Linked DNA regions of Arthrobacter crystallopoietes. Each later gene encodes a partner of the first gene's protein in a complex. Links are inferred from orthologs where the notes say so. Each region holds a gene or a part of one and is shown on either strand. Other genes may lie near its edges. The genes, in order: hisH and hisF.

The links.
Region 2: the proteins of hisH (region 1) and hisF are in contact, whole or in part, in a crystal structure (PDB 6RU0), measured with the Thermotoga maritima proteins. The link is inferred for Arthrobacter crystallopoietes from one-to-one orthologs. Residues at the interface, in WP_004080484.1 of Thermotoga maritima: Asn15, Arg18, Arg22, Arg117, Leu118, Pro119, His120, Met121, Gly122, Trp123, Asn124, Asn134, Gly135, Tyr136, Tyr138, Val140, Tyr158, Glu180, Lys181, Ser182, Ser183, Lys184, Ile185; in WP_004080486.1 of Thermotoga maritima: Met1, Leu2, Ala3, Arg5, Ser40, Glu41, Asp45, Glu46, Ala70, Glu71, Ile73, Asp74, Ile75, Pro76, Phe77, Asp98, Lys99, Ser122, Gln123, Glu161, Thr195, Leu196, Asn247, Arg249, Glu251.

What each region holds. Positions count from the first base shown.
Region 1 is NZ_CP072014.1:2,839,082-2,847,602, reverse strand. Bases 2,178-5,038 are described here. They hold hisH (imidazole glycerol phosphate synthase subunit HisH), read right to left. Parts: upstream 3,999-5,038; coding sequence 3,357-3,998; downstream 2,178-3,356. Other genes in these bases: J5251_RS13070 (histidinol-phosphate transaminase), read right to left, coding at 4,688-5,038; hisB (imidazoleglycerol-phosphate dehydratase HisB), read right to left, coding at 3,995-4,612; priA (bifunctional 1-(5-phosphoribosyl)-5-((5-phosphoribosylamino)methylideneamino)imidazole-4-carboxamide isomerase/phosphoribosylanthranilate isomerase PriA), read right to left, coding at 2,414-3,157; J5251_RS13090 (SseB family protein), read right to left, coding at 2,178-2,408. Outside these bases: infC (translation initiation factor IF-3), read right to left, coding at 1-706; J5251_RS13095 (DUF1844 domain-containing protein), read left to right, coding at 1,070-1,501; more of J5251_RS13090, read right to left, coding at 1,560-2,177; more of J5251_RS13070, read right to left, coding at 5,039-5,782; J5251_RS13065 (LysM peptidoglycan-binding domain-containing protein), read right to left, coding at 5,844-6,218; transcriptional repressor LexA, read left to right, coding at 6,494-7,258; J5251_RS13055 (ATP-dependent DNA helicase), read right to left, coding at 7,571-8,521. UniProt on the Escherichia coli protein: IGPS catalyzes the conversion of PRFAR and glutamine to IGP, AICAR and glutamate. The HisH subunit catalyzes the hydrolysis of glutamine to glutamate and ammonia as part of the synthesis of IGP and AICAR.
Region 2 is NZ_CP072014.1:3,063,582-3,072,068, reverse strand. The notes cover bases 1,900-4,726. They hold hisF (imidazole glycerol phosphate synthase subunit HisF), read right to left. Parts: upstream 3,785-4,726; coding sequence 3,014-3,784; downstream 1,900-3,013. Other genes in these bases: hisG (ATP phosphoribosyltransferase), read right to left, coding at 3,799-4,641; J5251_RS14075 (TIGR03085 family metal-binding protein), read left to right, coding at 2,351-2,995; hisI (phosphoribosyl-AMP cyclohydrolase), read right to left, coding at 1,900-2,209. Also shown: J5251_RS14090 (Trp biosynthesis-associated membrane protein), read right to left, coding at 1-234; J5251_RS14085 (anthranilate synthase component I), read right to left, coding at 234-1,805; more of hisI, read right to left, coding at 1,805-1,899; J5251_RS14060 (phosphoribosyl-ATP diphosphatase), read right to left, coding at 4,741-5,004; ribH (6,7-dimethyl-8-ribityllumazine synthase), read right to left, coding at 5,084-5,569; ribA (GTP cyclohydrolase II), read right to left, coding at 5,657-6,328; ribB (3,4-dihydroxy-2-butanone-4-phosphate synthase), read right to left, coding at 6,325-7,023; J5251_RS14040 (riboflavin synthase), read right to left, coding at 7,020-7,676; bifunctional diaminohydroxyphosphoribosylaminopyrimidine deaminase/5-amino-6-(5-phosphoribosylamino)uracil reductase RibD, read right to left, coding at 7,676-8,487.

The DNA.
Region 1 (8,521 bases):
CTTCGAGAGCCTGTGCCTCTTCCTTGGGCGCTTCCTGCACGGGTGCAGCTTCTGCCGGTGTCTCCGAAGGAGTCGGCTCAGCTGCGGCCTTGGTCAGCTCTTCGGGCAACAGATCACCCAAGCTCTGGGTCATCGGAGCCTGATCCGAGGAAACGTCTACGCGCTCCTTCTTGGCTTCGTTGGCTGCCTTTGCTTCGGCTTTCTGGGCTGCCCGACGTGCTTCTGCCTTGGCTTCAGCCTTGTTCTTAAGCGGGCCGATAACCATCACCATGTTGCGGCCGTCAATGCGAGGGCTGGATTCGACCAAACCGACCTCGGCAACATCATCAGCGAACTTCTGGAGCAGGCGAATGCCCATCTCCGGGCGCTGCTGCTCTCGGCCACGGAACTGGATCATGGCCTTGACCTTGTCCCCGGCGCCGAGGAAACGCAGAGCGTGACCACGCTTGGTTTCGTAGTCATGCTTGTCAATCTTCAGTCGGAAACGGATCTCCTTGAGTACCGTATTCGTCTGGTTCTTGCGCGCTTCACGGGCCTTGACTGCAGCTTCGTACTTATACTTGCCAAAATCCATGAGCTTGCACACCGGAGGCTTGGCCTGCGGTGCGACCTCAACAAGATCCAGATCCGACTCGGAGGCCAGACGCAGGGCGTCCTCAATACGGACAATACCGACTTGTTCTCCAGCCGGTCCTACCAACCGCACCTCAGGGACGCGGATCCGATCATTGATTCGTGGCTCGCTAATGTGTTGCTCCTGTTGTTCTGGTAACGAGTACCGCCTGCAATAAAAGAAGGCCTCCCATTGCACGCGCAATCGAAGGCCTCAAACGTCGGCTGCGAAACGACACCGCATGACGGGCGCTTCCTGTTCATTCCTGCTGTCCGACAGGACCGCCAAAATGAACATGCCGACCAGGAACCCGGCAGCTCTGGAATATCCATGCCAACAGGTGGGAGAGGTCTCCGCTTGCATATTGATTCGGGTTGCTTCCGCCGGCCTGTAATGCCGTGTGCTTTTGGGCACGAAAATAACTTGAATCAATCGGTCTGTGACAAGCTTACCAGTATGAGCACGCCAGATAACAATCCTGCCCCCGCAACAGACCACCGCCATAGTTTTGAATCCGCCGATGGTTCCGGCCCCCGGGCCAGCACTCAGGAGCAGGAAGTCCTGACCCAGATGCGCGACATCGCCGAAGTTCCGGCGGTAGAGGTCATCACCACCGCCGCCGTCCACCTGATGAGCGCCGCAGCCGTCAAGTGCGGCTTGGCCGCCGGCGACGATGCCGAAGAGCTCAAAGATCTGGACGAGGCGCGGAAACTGATTACGGCCTTGGCTGGCTTCGTGACCGCTGCCGCACCGGAGATTGGCAGTCAGCATGCCGGTCCGTTGCGCGATGGGCTGCGTTCCCTGCAGCTGGCATTCCGCGAAGCATCGACGATTCAGGACGAACCGGGCAAGGGCCCGGGCGAAAAGTACACGGGTCCGGTCAGCTAAGTCCGTCCCGCCTATATCAAGTTCGACGCCGGAGTCTCGCTCCGGCGTCGAGCTTTTATTATCGGGTGAAGCTGATCTCCAAGGAGTCCACCCGCTCCATAAAGTCCGGGTCGCCCCCCAGCCTCCGTTGCAAACGTGCGGCCAAGGCCTGCAGTTCCGTCCGCCCAAGCCCCTCACGAACCTTGAGCACGAGGCGCAGCTCAGGACCGGCTCCGCCACCGGCAACAATCTTGCCGGTGGCGGTTTTTGCCCCGATTCCACCACCAGGTGCCAGACCGACACTGCTGATATCGGCCTCCATCGCGACTGCCTGCGAAACGATCCCAGTCAACCGTTCGTCTTCGTAAGACGGCACCCATTCCTGCTGTTTGGCCAGCGCCCACATGCCGGGCCGGCGGACAACGAAAGTAAGTTCAGCACCAGGATCAACAACAAGCAGTTCCGCCTTCTCGGCGACCGCGGAAAGTGCGGCACGTGCAGCGTAGACAGCCACGGGCCGCGCTTCCGGATGCCAGGCTTCCAGGGCGGCGATGGAGGTAAACACGGGTAACGCTCGTCGACCATCCGGAGCCTGCACCGTCACGAGCGCCATGTCCGCCTGTTTGTCGGCAGACAGTCCGTGGACACCGGCTTCTTCCTCAGCCAACTGCGCGACAATCGGCACAAAGACCCGCGCCGTCGCCAGGGCGCGGACAACATCGGCTTCACCACCGGTGCCGCCGATGAGCGCGGACAATGCTTCGGTGTAGGCAGCATCGGCGGTGCCGTCGTCCTGGTCGAAATTGTGCAGTGGATTACCCTGGCCGCTCAGGTCCCGTCCTTCCCAGGCCTGTCCGGCGGAGTCAGTGCTTCCGCCGGCGCCTGCCAGCGCCGCCGCTATGTGTCCGGGAAGCTCTCGCTTTTCCACTTGGGTCAGCGACGGCCGGCAGTATCCAGGGCCTGCGGCAAGGTAAAGGCACCAGCGTAGAGTGCTTTACCCACAATCGCACCTTCAACACCGAGCGGCACCAAGGCACGCAGGGCCACAAGATCATCGAGACTCGAAATTCCGCCGGAGGCAACGACCGGCTTGTCCGTACGGGCGGCTACTTCCTGCAGCAGTTCGATGTTCGGGCCCTTGAGGGTACCGTCTTTGGTCACGTCGGTAACAACATAACGTGCGCAGCCGGCATCCTCCAGTCGAGCCAGCACCTCCCACAGATCGCCGCCCTCCTTGGTCCACCCGCGCGCTGCCAACGTCGTGCCCCGCACATCAAGCCCGACGGCGATGGCGTCACCGAATCGATCGATAGCCCGGGCGGTCCACTCAGGATTCTCCAGGGCTGCTGTGCCGAGATTCACCCGGGCTGCCCCGAGTTCCAGCGCCCGCTCCAAGGAGGCGTCATCTCGGATGCCTCCAGAAAGCTCAACCTTGATGGAGAGTTCCTTGACGACGCGCTGGAGTAATTCGGAGTTCGAACCGCGGCCGAAGGCTGCGTCCAGATCTACCAGATGGACCCACTCAGCGCCGTCGTTCTGCCAAGCCATTGCAGCGTCCAATGGATCGCCGTAGCTGGTTTCGCTGCCGGCCTCGCCCTGAACGAGGCGGACGGCCTGGCCGTCGGCAACGTCCACTGCGGGTAACAGTTCCAGAATCGGGGCGTTGTCAGTAGTCATTCGGTATATCTGCTTTCTGGGTTGGTTGGAAAGTTCTACTCGGACGGGCCGAGTGTGAGCAGGTAAGCGGCTAGCAGTGACATTCCGGCTAAGACCCAGAAGCTAATGACAATAGCCTTAGGAGCTTTCTGGCTGCGGAAGGATAAGGCGCCGCCAATAAGCAGTCCGGCGACCCCCATGAGCACGATGCTCCACATATCTAGCCCAGCGTCCGGAGCCAGTTCCGCAGCAGCTCCGCTCCGGCATCGCCTGACTTTTCCGGGTGGAACTGCGTGGCGCAAAGCGGGCCGTTTTCAACAGCGGAGATGAACCTTCCTCCGTGTTCGGACCAAGTCACCTGCGGCGGGGTCATGGCCGGCTGGGACACATCGAAGTCCCAGCGCTGCACTCCATAGGAGTGGACGAAATAGAAGCGCTCATCCTCAATGCCGGCAAACAGGCGGCTGCCTTCCGGGGGCTCAACCGTGTTCCAGCCCATGTGCGGTACAACATCGGCAGCAAGACGCTCCACCGTTCCTGGCCACTCCCCCATACCCGGGGTACTGACGCCGTGTTCAACACCCTCCTCAAACAGCACCTGGAGACCGACGCAGATGCCAAGAACCGGCCTGCCTCCGGCAACGCGGCGCCCTATCCAGCGCAACGCATCCACCTTCTTCAACTGCTCCATGACAGCGGCGAAAGCGCCGACGCCGGGAACCAGCAGGCCATCCGCATTGAGAACGTCCTCGGAGGCATGACTCAGCGTTACTTCCGCCCCGACATGCTCAAGCGCGCGCACGGCGGACCGGACGTTGCCGGATCCATAGTCGAGGACGGTGATTTTTGGGGCTGATTTCACAAGGCCCCCTTCGTGGAGGGAATACCTTCCACCCGCGGGTCAGGTTCGATAGCAGCACGCAACGCCCGCGCAAAAGCCTTGAACTGCGCCTCAACAATGTGGTGCGGGTCCCTGCCGCCCAAGACCCGCATATGCAGGCAAATTTGTGCATGCAGGGTGACGGCCTCGAAGACGTGCCGCGTCAGCGAACCCGTGAAGTGACCGCCAATCAGGTGGTACTCCTGGCCGGCAGGTTCCCCGTCGTGCACCAGATAAGGGCGTCCGGAAATGTCTACCACAGCGTTGGCAAGGGCTTCATCCAGCGGAACCGTGGCCTCGCCGAACCGCCTGATTCCTGCCTTGTTGCCGAGGGCACTCTTAAGGACCTCCCCCAGGGTGATTGCGACGTCTTCAACGGTGTGGTGGACGTCGATATGGGTATCCCCGGATGCCTTCACCGTCAGATCCATCAGCGAGTGCTTAGCCAGCGCCGTGAGCATATGGTCATAGAACGGCACAGTCGTGCTGATATCGGATTGGCCCGTGCCATCGAGGTTCAGTTCCACCAGGACGGAAGATTCACTTGTAGTGCGTTCAAGGCGCGCGGTGCGTCCGGTGGCAATATCCACGGTCATTGGAGTCCTTTGAAGAAATTCGATTTGGCTGTCCACGAAGACGTGCGCCTCTTATACCAGTCTAGGAGAAATCGCTCAGACAAGCTCACGCAGGCGGTTCAGGAACGCAGTGGTCTCCGCCTCAGTGCCGGCAGTAACCCGAAGATGGCCCGGTATCCCCACATCACGGATGAGCACCCCTGCGTCGAGCAAACCCTGCCACACTGCATGCGGATTGCCTACTCCCCCGAAGAATACGAAATTCGAATCCGAGGGCGCGGGACGCAGACCCATATTCGTGAGTTCGGACACGATCCTGTCACGCTGGCCCTTGATGTCTTCGACATTGGCCAACAGCGCATCCGCATGATCCAGGGCTGCAACGGCAGTTGCCTGGGTGATGGCGGACAGGTGGTACGGCAGGCGGACCAAGCGCAAGGCATTCGTCACTTCGGGTGCAGCGGCCAGATAGCCGACACGTGCCCCTGCCAAAGCGAACGCTTTACTCATGGTTCGCGAAACAATCAGACGCTCCCTGCCCTGAAGCAATTCCAAAGCGCTGGGGGTGCCGGAGTGGGCAAACTCGGCATATGCCTCGTCCACAATGACCATGGTGTTGTATTCGGCACCCGCCTCGTACACAGCTTCTACAACATCCAGGCCAAGAGCCGTCCCTGTCGGATTGTTGGGAGAACAAAGAATGACGATGTTTGCAGCTGATTCCTTGACTGCCCGCGCGGCTGCCTCGGCCGTCAAACTGAAGTCGGCGGAGCGGGCGCCGGTTACGTATTCAGTGTCGGTTCCGCTTGCCAGCAACGGGTACATCGAATAAGTAGGGGGGAAGCTGAGTAAGCGGCGGCCTGGACCGCCAAAAGCCTGCAGAATCTGCTGGAGGACTTCGTTCGAACCGTTGGCAGCCCAAATGTTTTCTTCCGTCAGCCCATGGCCCAGGTAACGAGCTAACGATTGACGCAGCTGTGTAAATTCGCGGTCCGGGTAACGGTTCAGCCCCAACGCTGCCGCATCTACGGCAGCCGCAATAGCTTTGTGAACACTATCGGGAAGTGGATGGGTGTTCTCGTTAACATTCAGCAGCACCGGCACATGCAGCTGGGGGGCGCCGTATGGTTCCAAGCCTCGGAGGTTTTCCCTGAGAGGCAGGCGATTCAGTCGTTCTAGCTGGTCACTCACCGATCAAGCTTAAGCTCCGGCCGGCCCGGGGCAGGAATCGGGCCAGCCGGAGGGTCTCATATTACGGCCGCTGGCCGATACCGCTGATGGGAACATGGAGTTGCTGTCCGGCGTGCACGATGGAGCCCGGGAGGTTGTTCAATTGGGAAATCTCGGCAATCACATCATGTGGATTCCGCTCCGGTGCAACGGCACTGGCGACTTCCCACAAGGTCTGCCCGGAGCCGACCGTGACAGTAATGGTCTCGCCGGCTCCTAGGCCGTTGCTGGTGGAGGCCATTGCGGGAGCAGTAAAGAAACCGATCAGCGTCAGCAGAGCAGCGGCCGACAAGATAAGCGGAAGGCCGATCAGCAGCAGACGGCCGCGGCGAGTGAGCTGGAGTGGTTGCGCGCTGCGCGGTACGGCAGGCAACTGCGGTGCGAGCTGTGCAGACATGTTGACACCTTTCCCGATCTTCGAACGCTGATGTCCGAGATCATCCAATTCGAATTTACGTTCGAATCCTTCTTCACCAGTTTTAGCACTTATGATCGAACATTGTCGAGACTCACTAGAACAAATGTTTGAAAGTTCCCCGCGACTCCCCTAGCGTTAAAACCAAAGGTGGCCGTACATGCAGTGCATCAGCTGCCACTGACAAAATAAGCTTCCGGTTCGAATTCAGGCGGCACTGCTGAATCGGACCGGACGGAGAAACCGGAGTCCGGGCCATGTCGAAGAACGTTTCCAAAGCAGCTGCCACAGCAGACAGCAGACAGGCAAAGCCGCCTCGGGCTGCAGGGAAGTCCAAGGGCCTGACTGCGCGCCAAAAGAAAATCCTTGAAACCATCCAAGCGTCTGTAAGTGCTAATGGTTATCCGCCGTCTATGAGGGAAATCGGTGACACAGTCGGACTGGCAAGCCTGTCCAGCGTGACCCACCAGCTGATACAACTCGAAAAGATGGGTTACATCCGTCGTGACCCCAAGCGTCCCCGCGCCATGGAGGTGCTGACTCCGCTGTCCATTGAGGACGGCGGTGTCCAGACAGCCGGGGTGGAACAACTAGACGCTGTCCGAAGTATCAACGGTTCCACCATTTCAGAACTCGGCGGTGCGTCGGATACGGCCATGGTTCCCCTCGTCGGTCGCATCGCTGCCGGCGGCCCCATCCTGGCGGACCAGGTCGTCGAGGACGTTATGCCCCTTCCGAGACAATTGGTTGGCCATGGCGAACTGTTCATGCTTAGGGTCTCCGGGGATTCCATGATCGACGCAGCCATCTGTGATGGCGATTGGGTTGTCGTACGGCGGCAGCAAAGCGCCAACAACGGAGATATTGTTGCAGCCCTGCTCAACGACGAGGCAACTGTAAAGACATTCCGGCAGCGGGACGGCCACACATGGTTGCTGCCACAAAATACCCAATACGAACCGATCCTTGGCGACCATGCAACGGTCATGGGCAAAGTGGTTTCAGTGATGCGCACTCTATAGACGGATGCATTTCGCCAAGGATGTCCCGGCGCGCGACCGCGTGCCAGGGATTTTCACACCGGATGCGGCGCCGCACCCTTATGATCCTTGCACTGACGTCCGTCTCTTCGGCCGGGCCGGATCATAAGGGCCGGTGTCTTCTGCGTCACGATTACTGTGGGTGGCCGTCGCCGCGCCCCATGGCCTTCCTGGTAGGGGTGTGACGACAGGGCCATCCGTCAAGCCTGGGAGCTCCCCGCTATGATCCAGCATGCCGCCCGGAGTCTGTAGTCGCGCGGTAATATCATGGGCCTCGTTTGGCGGAAGTGCGGATCAGCCCGGCTGACGGGCTGAGAGCCGTTCCAAAATCTGCAGCGCCACGCTCCGGTCCTTAGTCGACCAGAATGGTGGCAAAGCAGACCGGAGGAAACCACCATAACGGGCATTCGCCAAACGGGAATCCAGTACCGCGACCATGCCGCGATCACCTGCGGCGCGAATAAGGCGCCCAGCTCCCTGAGCCAGTCGGACTGCGGCGTGGGTAGCGGAGATTGCCATAAAACCGTTGCCGCCGGCTTGCGCCACGGAACGGGTCCTCGCTGTCATGAGCGGGTCATCGGGACGTGGAAACGGAATCCGGTCAATGACGACCAACCTGCAGGCGTCTCCGGGTACGTCCACACCCTGCCAAAGTGTCATCGTCCCAAACAAGCAGGTATCCGGTTCCGCCGCAAACTGCTTAACCAAGGCAGCGATCGACGACTCGCCCTGGCACAGGATTTCATTGCTGATCCGCCGTCGCATTTCGGCGGCCGCTTCCTCAGCTGCCCGCCGGGAAGAGAACAGACACAATGCTCCGCCTCCTGAGGCCTTCAGCAGTGCTTCCAGTTCATCCAGTTGCTCCGTGCTGGTTCCGCGTTCAGGCTTCGGCAAATGCGAAGCCACATACAGCACTCCCTGCTTCGGATAGTCGAACGGGCTTCCAACATCCGCGCTCGAGTACGCCGGTGCACCAGCCCCCATCAGTCCCAACGATCCGGCTACCGCATCAAATGCGTTTCCGATGGCCAACGTCGCCGAAGTCAGAACCACAGTGTGGCCGTCGAACAAGCCCTCACGCAGCCGGGAGGCGACGGACAGGGGTGCCACGTTGACTGTTGCGGGCTGGGTATCGTCCTCTGCCGCGAAATCGGTTCCGGACGCGAAATTGCTAGGCCTGGTAATCCACACGACTTCCCGGGCCTGGGCTGCCGAGAGTATCCGGTCGCAGACTTCCAGCACGAC
Region 2 (8,487 bases), 220 kb from region 1 along the record:
AGCCGCCAGTGCCGCGGCCAGTCCCACCAACGCCAGCGCCGTGACCGCGATAGCGGCCTCGCTGCCGGCCACGCTAAGGTCCGGTGTCTGCACCGTGCTCTGCGGCAGCCTCACGTTGAGCCAGGTCTGGGTGGTGGCACCGAAGGCAGCCAGCGAGGCCAGAATGGAGGCCATCACTACGGTGCTCTTGCGCTGCCACCGCGACGGTGGCTTCACTTCGGTCCGCTCAGCCATCAGTTGCCTTCACCGGTTACGATGGCTGCCGGATCGGCGGCATGCAGCCGGGTGGCCAAGGTCACCGCGCGCAGCGGAGCCGCGGCCTTGTTCACAGATTCGATGGCTTCGGTGGCGGGATCCGAGTCCGCCACGATTCCGCCGCCCGACTGGACATAGGCCCGGCCATCGCGCAGCAGGGCGGAACGGATGGCAATAGCCATGTCCATGTCGCCGGCAAAGTCCAGATAGCCCACTACTCCGCCGTAGATGCCGCGGCGGTGCGGTTCGAGTTCGTCAAGCAGACGCAGTGCCCGCGGTTTCGGCGCGCCGGAGAGCGTGCCTGCCGGAAAAGTCGCGGCCAGCACGTCGTAAGCAGACTTATCGTCGGAGAGCCTGCCGACCACGGTGGAGACGAGGTGCATGATGTGGCTGAATTTCTCCACCTCCATGAACTGGCTGACATCCACGGTGCCCGGATCGCAGACCTTCGAGATATCGTTCCGCGCCAGGTCCACGAGCATCAGGTGCTCGGCGCGCTCTTTCAGGTCGGCGAGCAGCTCTTCGGCGAGCTCGCGGTCCTGTTCCACGGTTTTGCCGCGCGGACGGGATCCGGCGATCGGGTGGGTAATAACTTCGTCCCCGGTCACCGTAACCAGTGCCTCGGGCGAAGACCCGACGATGGAGTAGGCGTTGCCGTCGGCGTCTTCCAGGCTGAACAGGTACATGTAAGGGCTCGGATTGAGGTTGCGCAGCACCCGGTAGACGTCCAGTGCCGAGGCCGAACACTCCGTTTCAAACCGGCGCGAAATCACCACCTGGAAGACTTCGCCGTCGACAATCGCTTCCTTGCCCCGGTCCACAGCCGCCAGGTATTGCTCTTCCGCCCAGCTGTGCGTGACGGAGTCCATCAGCTCATCGGTCGACAGTGCGCTGTTCTCCAGTACGGAAATCTGCTGGACCAGCGGCTCATTGAGCTGGGCCAGCATCCGGCGGATGCGCTCAACCGCGTCGCGCCAGGCATCGTCCGCCCGCTCGTCGCTGCCATCGAAATTAATGGCGTTGGCGATCAGGGTGACAGTTCCTTCGGCGTTGTCGTGGACGGCCATGTCCGTGACCAGGCACATGGCCAGCTCCGGCAGCGGCAGGTCCTCTTCGGGCGGGCTGGTCAGCTTTTCCCAACGACGCACCGCTTCCCAACCCACGAAGCCCACTAGTCCGGACGTCAACGGCGGCAGCCCGTCAAAACGTTCGGTGCGCAGCGCCTCCACCGTCTGGCGCAGCGCCTCGACCGGGTTGCCGTCCAGCGGCACGCCGGCCGGCGGCTCCCCCAGCCAGTGCGCCTGGCCGTTCTTGCTGGTCAGCGTGGCCCTGGAATGGGTTCCGATGAACGAGTAGCGGGACCAGACCCCGCCCACTGCGGCGGACTCGAGCAGGAACGTTCCTGCCTGCCCGCCGCCGAGCTTGCGGTAAAGGGAGATGGGTGTCTGGTCATCAGCGAGCACCTTGAGGGAGATCGGGATAACCCGCCGGTCGCGGGCAAGGGAGCGGAACTCCTCCAGCGTGGGGCTGATGACACCAAGGTCCTGCATTACTGGTTTTCTTTCGCTAGCGGTTCTTCTTCTGTACGGTTTCCAACAACGACGTCGACACTGCGGCCATCGAAGCAGGTTCTGGTGCCTGTGTGGCAGGCTGCGCCGACCTGGTCGACCTGGATCAGCAGGGCGTCGCCGTCGCAGTCGAGCGCAACGGATTTTACCCATTGCACGTGCCCGGATGTATCGCCCTTGCGCCAATACTCCTGGCGTGACCGCGAATAGAACGTCACCCTCCCGGAAGAGATCGTACGGCGCAGCGCCTCGTCATCCATCCAGCCCAGCATCAGCACTTCGGAGGTGTCATGCTGCTGGATGATCGCGGCGACGAGGCCTGCGGCATCGCGCTTGAGCAGGTCTGCAACGGCGGAGGGCAGGGCTTCGCTGCCGGCGCCGGCCATGGATACGTTCTGGGATTCAGACTGGGAGGACATCCTTTCAAGTCTAGTGCTTCGGCAGTGGGCCGTTTGCCGCCCGCCAACGAGGCCACACAACGTTATGGGCGGCCCAAAAATGGCCGCTTCATGCTAGGTTCAGGATTGATGCATTTCGTTGACCCGTCCCGTGAAGTTCTGGCCGAGACTCTGCTGGCAGCCGGCCCGGACTCCGCCACGCTCTGTGAAGGCTGGCGGACTGCCGAACTGGCGGCGCATCTGTATCTGCGCGAACACCGGTTGACGGCCCAGCTGGGCATGGCCTTCAAGCCCCTGTCGAAGGTTTCGGACGAAGCCACCCGAAAGCTGGCGGACAAATCCCGCGGAACAGCGGGCTACAGCAAGTTGGTGAAGGCCTTCCGCGCCGGCCCGCCCCGGCTCTCGCCGCTGAAGCTCAAATCGGTGGATGCCGCCGCGAATCTTATCGAGTACTTTGTGCACACCGAAGACGTCCGGCGTGCCACCACGCGGTGGGCACCGCGCGCTTTGGATGAGGAATACTCCAACGCCTTGTGGGACGACCTGATCAAGCGGGCCGCCCTCCTGTACCGCGGGGTGGATCTGGGCATTGTCCTGGTGCGCCCCGATGGCCCCCGGCACGTTGCGAAGCGTGCCTCGGTGTCGGTAGCGATCGTCGGAGAGCCCGGAGAACTGCTCATGCATGCGCATGGCCGTACCCAGCACGCTCTCGTTACTTTCGAAGGCCAACCGGACGCCGTCGCACTGCTGCAGAGCGCCGAAATCGGTCTCTGACTCCGCACGCGTCCGGTCTCAGCGCACCGGGTAGCCTGCGGCGCGAATAGCGTTCTTCACCTGGGCGATGGCATCGTCGGGTCCGAAATGGAACACGGACGCGGCCAATACGGCATCGGCACCGGCCGCCACCGCCGGCGGAAAATGCTCGGGCTTGCCAGCGCCACCGGAGGCGATCAGCGGAACCTGCACCGCAGCACGCACGGTCCGGATCATCTCCAGGTCGAAGCCTTCTTTGGTGCCGTCGGCGTCGATGGAGTTCAGCAGGATCTCCCCTACCCCACGGTCGGCGGCTTCCTTAGCCCACTGCACTGCATCAATGCCCGTGCCTTGCCTGCCGCCGTGCGTCGTGACCTCGAAGCCGGAAGGTACCGAGGAATCAGCCGTCCGCCGGGCATCCAGCGACAACACCAGGACCTGCGAGCCGAAGTGGTTAGTAATCTCGTCGATGACCTCCGGGCGGACCACGGCTGCGGTGTTGATCGACGCCTTGTCGGCACCGAAGCGCAGCAATCTATCGACGTCGGCGACGCTGCGGACACCTCCGCCGACCGTCAGCGGGATGAAGACTTCCTCCGCGGTGCGCGCAACGACGTCGAACGTCGTCTCGCGGTTTCCGGAGGAGGCGGTCACGTCCAGAAAGGTCAGTTCGTCGGCTCCGGCACGGTCATAACGGTGTGCCAGTTCAACCGGATCCCCGGCGTCGCGCAGGCCTTCGAAATTGACGCCCTTGACCACCCTGCCGGCGTCGACATCGAGGCAGGGAATGACGCGGATTGCTACAGACACTTGCACTTCCCCGATCAGATGCGGCAGGCGTGGATGGTGCTGACCAGGATGGCGCGTGCGCCCAGGTCATACAGCTCATCCATGATCCGGTTGGTCTGTGTGCGGCTGACCATCGAGCGCACCGCGACCCACTCGGAGTCGCGCAGCGGGGAGACGGTGGGCGATTCCAGGCCCGGTGTCAGGGCAGCAGCCTGCTCCACCAGTTCCTTGCGGATGTCATAGTCCATCATCACGAACTCGCGGGCGACAATGACGCCGCGGAGCCTGCGGATCAGGACCTCCAGGCCCGTGGGCACCTCGCCCCTGCGGCCGATGAGAACGGCCTCGGAGCGGAGGATGGGTTCGCCGAAGATCTCCATCCCGGCGGCCTTGAGCGTGCTCCCGGTTTCCACAACATCCGCGATCGCGTCGGCGACCCCCAGGCGCACCGAGGACTCCACGGCGCCGTCCAGCCGGACTACCTTGGCATCCACGCCACGCTCGGTCAGGTAGCTTTGCAGCAGTCCGTCGTAGCTGGTGGCCAGGCGCCTGCCGTGCAGCTGCTGGACGTCGGAGAACTCACCAACCGGGCCGGCGAACCGGAACGTTGAGGCGGCGAAGCCAAGGCTCAGGAGCTCTTCGGCTTCCACCTGTGCATCGAGGAAAAGGTCGCGGCCGGTGATCCCGACGTCCAGCGTGCCCTTGCCCACGTAGACGGCAATATCGCGCGGGCGGAGGAAGAAGAATTCGACGTCGTTGTCCGGATCCATCATGACCAGCTCACGGCTGTCACGACGCTGCCGGTATCCGGCCTCGGTGAGCATCGCGGACGCGGCTTCGGACAGGGAACCTTTGTTGGGGACGGCTACGCGTAGCATGAAGATGACTTTCTGCAGAGGATCGGTTGGCCGTACGACGGCCGGTTTTGGGGAAACTGCCCCGGGCAGGCTTGGCGGAACACCTCTGGCGGCGTCCCGCTACAGATGCTTGTATACGTCTGCCAGGGTCAGGCCTTTGGCGATCATCAGGACCTGCAGGTGGTAGAGCAACTGGGAAATTTCTTCCGCCGCCGCTTCATCCGACTCGTACTCCGCAGCCATCCATACTTCGGCCGCCTCTTCCACAACCTTCTTCCCGATGCCATGGATACCAGAGTCCAGTTCGGCTACGGTACCCGAGCCCTCCGGGCGCGTCTGCGCTTTCTCGCTCAGCTCGGCAAAAAGGGATTCGAAGGATTTCACGCTCCCAAGATTACGCCAGCACATGGCCCGGGCCGCAAACCGGCCCGGGCTATGTGACGAATCCCCTTGTCCGAGGCCTTTAGACTCCGAGCTGGCGCAAGGTGGCAGCCGTCGCCAATGCGGCCGTAACAGCCTCGTGGCCCTTGTCCTCGTTTGAGCCCTCAAGCCCGGCGCGGTCAAGACCCTGCTGCTCCGTATCGCACGTCAGGACCCCGAATCCTACGGGTGTCCCGGTATTGACACTGACGTCGGTCAGCCCCTCGGTGGCTGCCTGGCAGACGTACTCGAAGTGCGGTGTTCCACCACGAATAACGACGCCGAGGGCCACCACCGCGTCATAGTGCGGTGCCAGCCGCGCCGCTGCCACCGGCAACTCGAAGCTGCCGGGAACTCTAACCAGCGCGGGCTCGGCGATGCCGGCTTCCTTGGCTGCCCGCAGGGCGCCGTCGATCAGGCCGTCCATGATCTGCGTATGCCAGCTGGCTGCGACGATGGCCAGCTTCAGTTCGCCCGCATTGCCGTTCAGTTCGGCGACGTCGATAACCGGTGCTCCGTGTCCGCTCATTTTTTACTCTCTGCTTTCTGTGAATGTTCGTACCCAGCCGGGGTTGGCGGCGGGTTCATCTTCAGTACTGGGAAGGTGCCGCTGTTATCAGCTTTGGTGGACCGGGTGGTCTTCAAGCAAGGCCAGCCGATGATCCATTCGGTCCCGTTTGGTCTGCAGATAGCGCAGGTTCTGCTCGCGGGATGGCACCTCGGAGGAGATCATTTCCACGACGCTGATCCCATAGCCGGAGAGCGTACTGCTCTTGGCCGGGTTATTGCTCAGGAGCCGGATGGTGTCCAGCCCCATGGTGTGCAGGATCGACGCCGCGGCTGAATAGTCGCGCGCATCCACCGGCAGACCCAGCTGTTCATTGGCCTCAACTGTGTCCGCGCCGTCCTCCTGCAAGGCGTATGCACGGATCTTGTTTGCCAGTCCGATACCGCGCCCCTCTTGGCCGCGCAGGTACAACACGGTGCCGCCCTGTTCGGCGATCAAAGCCAGAGCCTGGTCCAGCTGCTCACCGCAGTCGCAGCGGAAGGAAGCAAAGACATCCCCTGTCAGGCACTCCGAATGGAGCCGAACCAGCGGAGCCGTGTCGGGGCGCACCGGCGAAGTGATGCTCAGATGCTCCACCCCCGTGGCACTGTCCGTCCATGCTCGTGCCGTGAAATAGCCAAAAGCCGTGGGCAACTGCACGGCCGGACCGCCGGTCACGTGCGCCGGGGAGGCCGGCGGAACCGACACCGCGGCCGGCGATGGGTCGTTTCTGGTGGTCACTGGTGCGCCTCCTGTCCGGCGGATTCACGTGTCTGGAGCGACTGCGTACTCTGTGGGCCTGTTCCTTCGGCCGCGATGAACCGGACAAGGTCCTCGATGGATACCAGCGGGCAACCGTGCTCATTGGCAAAGTCGCGCAGCGCGGGCAGCCGCATCATTTCCCCGTCATCGTGCACGAGCTCTGCGATCACGCCTACGGGCGACCGGCCACCGAGCCGGCAGAGATCGACGGCAGCTTCGGTGTGCCCGCGGCGCGCCAGGACGCCACCGTCGACAGCCCGGAGCGGGAAGATATGGCCCGGCCTGTTCAACTGGCTGGCAGTACTCAGCTCGGACGCCAGCACCTGCGCCGTTCGTGCACGGTCGGTGGAGCTGATGCCGGTGGTAACTCCGGTGGCCGCATCGCAGGAAACCGTGTAGGCGGTGCCCTTTGCGTCCTGGTTGACTTCAACCATCGGCGGAAGGCCAAGCTCATCAGCGCGGCTGCCCGTCATCGGGACACAGATCACTCCCGAGGTGTATCGGACCGTCCAGCCCATCAGTGCAGGTGTGGAGGCGTCCGCCGCGAATATGATGTCGCCTTCGTTCTCCCGGTCTTCGTCGTCGACCACCACAACCGGCCGACCGGCAGCGATGGCGCTGATGGCTTGCTCAACGGCGTCGAGCCGGATCCGGGGTTCCACTGCCGCGCTCATGAATGTGCTCCTGCTACGTGGCGGGCTGCTGCCTTGTCCGCTTGGGAGAAGGCCAGCAACCGCTCGGCGTACTTGGCGAGCACATCTACCTCGAGGTTGACCTTGTCGCCAGCGGCCTTGGCACCCAGATTCGTTTCGGCCAGGGTGGTGGGAATCAGCCCCACCTCAAAATAGGCGTCCTCGGCGTCGACCGGGCTGACCGTCGTTACGGTCAGGGACACACCGTCAATCGCGATGGAACCCTTTTCGGCAATGTAGCGGGCGAGCTGGAGGGGGACGCTGAAACGCAACCGCTCCCAGTCGCCCATATTTTCGCGTTCGAGCAGTGCGCCGACACCGTCCACGTGTCCCTGGACCACATGTCCATCCATACGCCCTCCGGCAGGAACGCACCGCTCGAGATTCACGCTGGCGCCGGCTTTGAGCTCACCAGTGGTGGTCCGGGTCAGCGTCTCCCCCATAACGTCGACGCTGACAACGCCCGGCTTGGATTCCACGGCGGTCAGGCAAACGCCATTGACGGCCAGGGACCCGCCGAGTTCAAGGTCCGCGATCGCTTCCCCTGCCTTGATGGTCAGGACAGCACTGTCCTTCGCCGGGTTCAGGACCAGCGATTCCACGCTGCCCTGCTCCGTGATGATTCCGGTAAACATTAGAGGCCTTTCCTGCCGCTTGGGATGCCGAGCGGCATCGGTTCCAGATGAAGGCGCAGATCTGCGCCAAGATTTGAGGTGCGGCCGCCGCCGCTGTTGTCCCAACGCCACTGAGAGGCCTCAGCTAACGTCCGGATGCCTAAGTCGCCCGTGGACCGGGTCCCATCGCCCAGGAGCATGGGCGCCAGATAGAGAACCAGTTCGTCGACGAGGTCCGCCTGAAGGAAGGCTCCCGCCACCGCTGCACCGCCTTCGACCATGGCGTGCGCGACTCCCCGCCCCGCCAGGTCGCCCAGCACTTCGGCCGGATCATGCGTTCGCAGCTGCAGGAACAGACCGTCGTCCCCACGGATGGCGGAGTCTTCGGGAACGTCGCGCAGACCCATCACCACTCGCAGCGGCTGGGACTCCGTTACCGCGCCCGATTCGTCCCTGGCAGTCAGCCTCGGGTTGTCTGCCAGAACTGTTCCGGTGCCGGCGATGATCGCGTCCACGCGGCTGCGGATGCCGTGGCTGTCCTGCCGCGACTCCGCGGAGGTGATCCATTGGCTTGTGCCGTCCTGCGCTGCAATCAGCCCATCGAGCGTCTGGGCAATGTGCATGGTGGTGAACGGACGGTTTTCCGATTTGGCCCGGAACCACCTGTGGTTCAGCTCAAGCGCCCGCTCCTCAAGCAGACCCCTGCGCACGGCGATGCCGGCGTTGCGGAGGACATCTCCCCCTCCCGTGGCCTCCGGCGTGGGGTCCGCAGCTGCATAGATGACGTTGCCGATGCCTGCGTCGACGATAGCTGCGGCGCACGGTCCCGTGC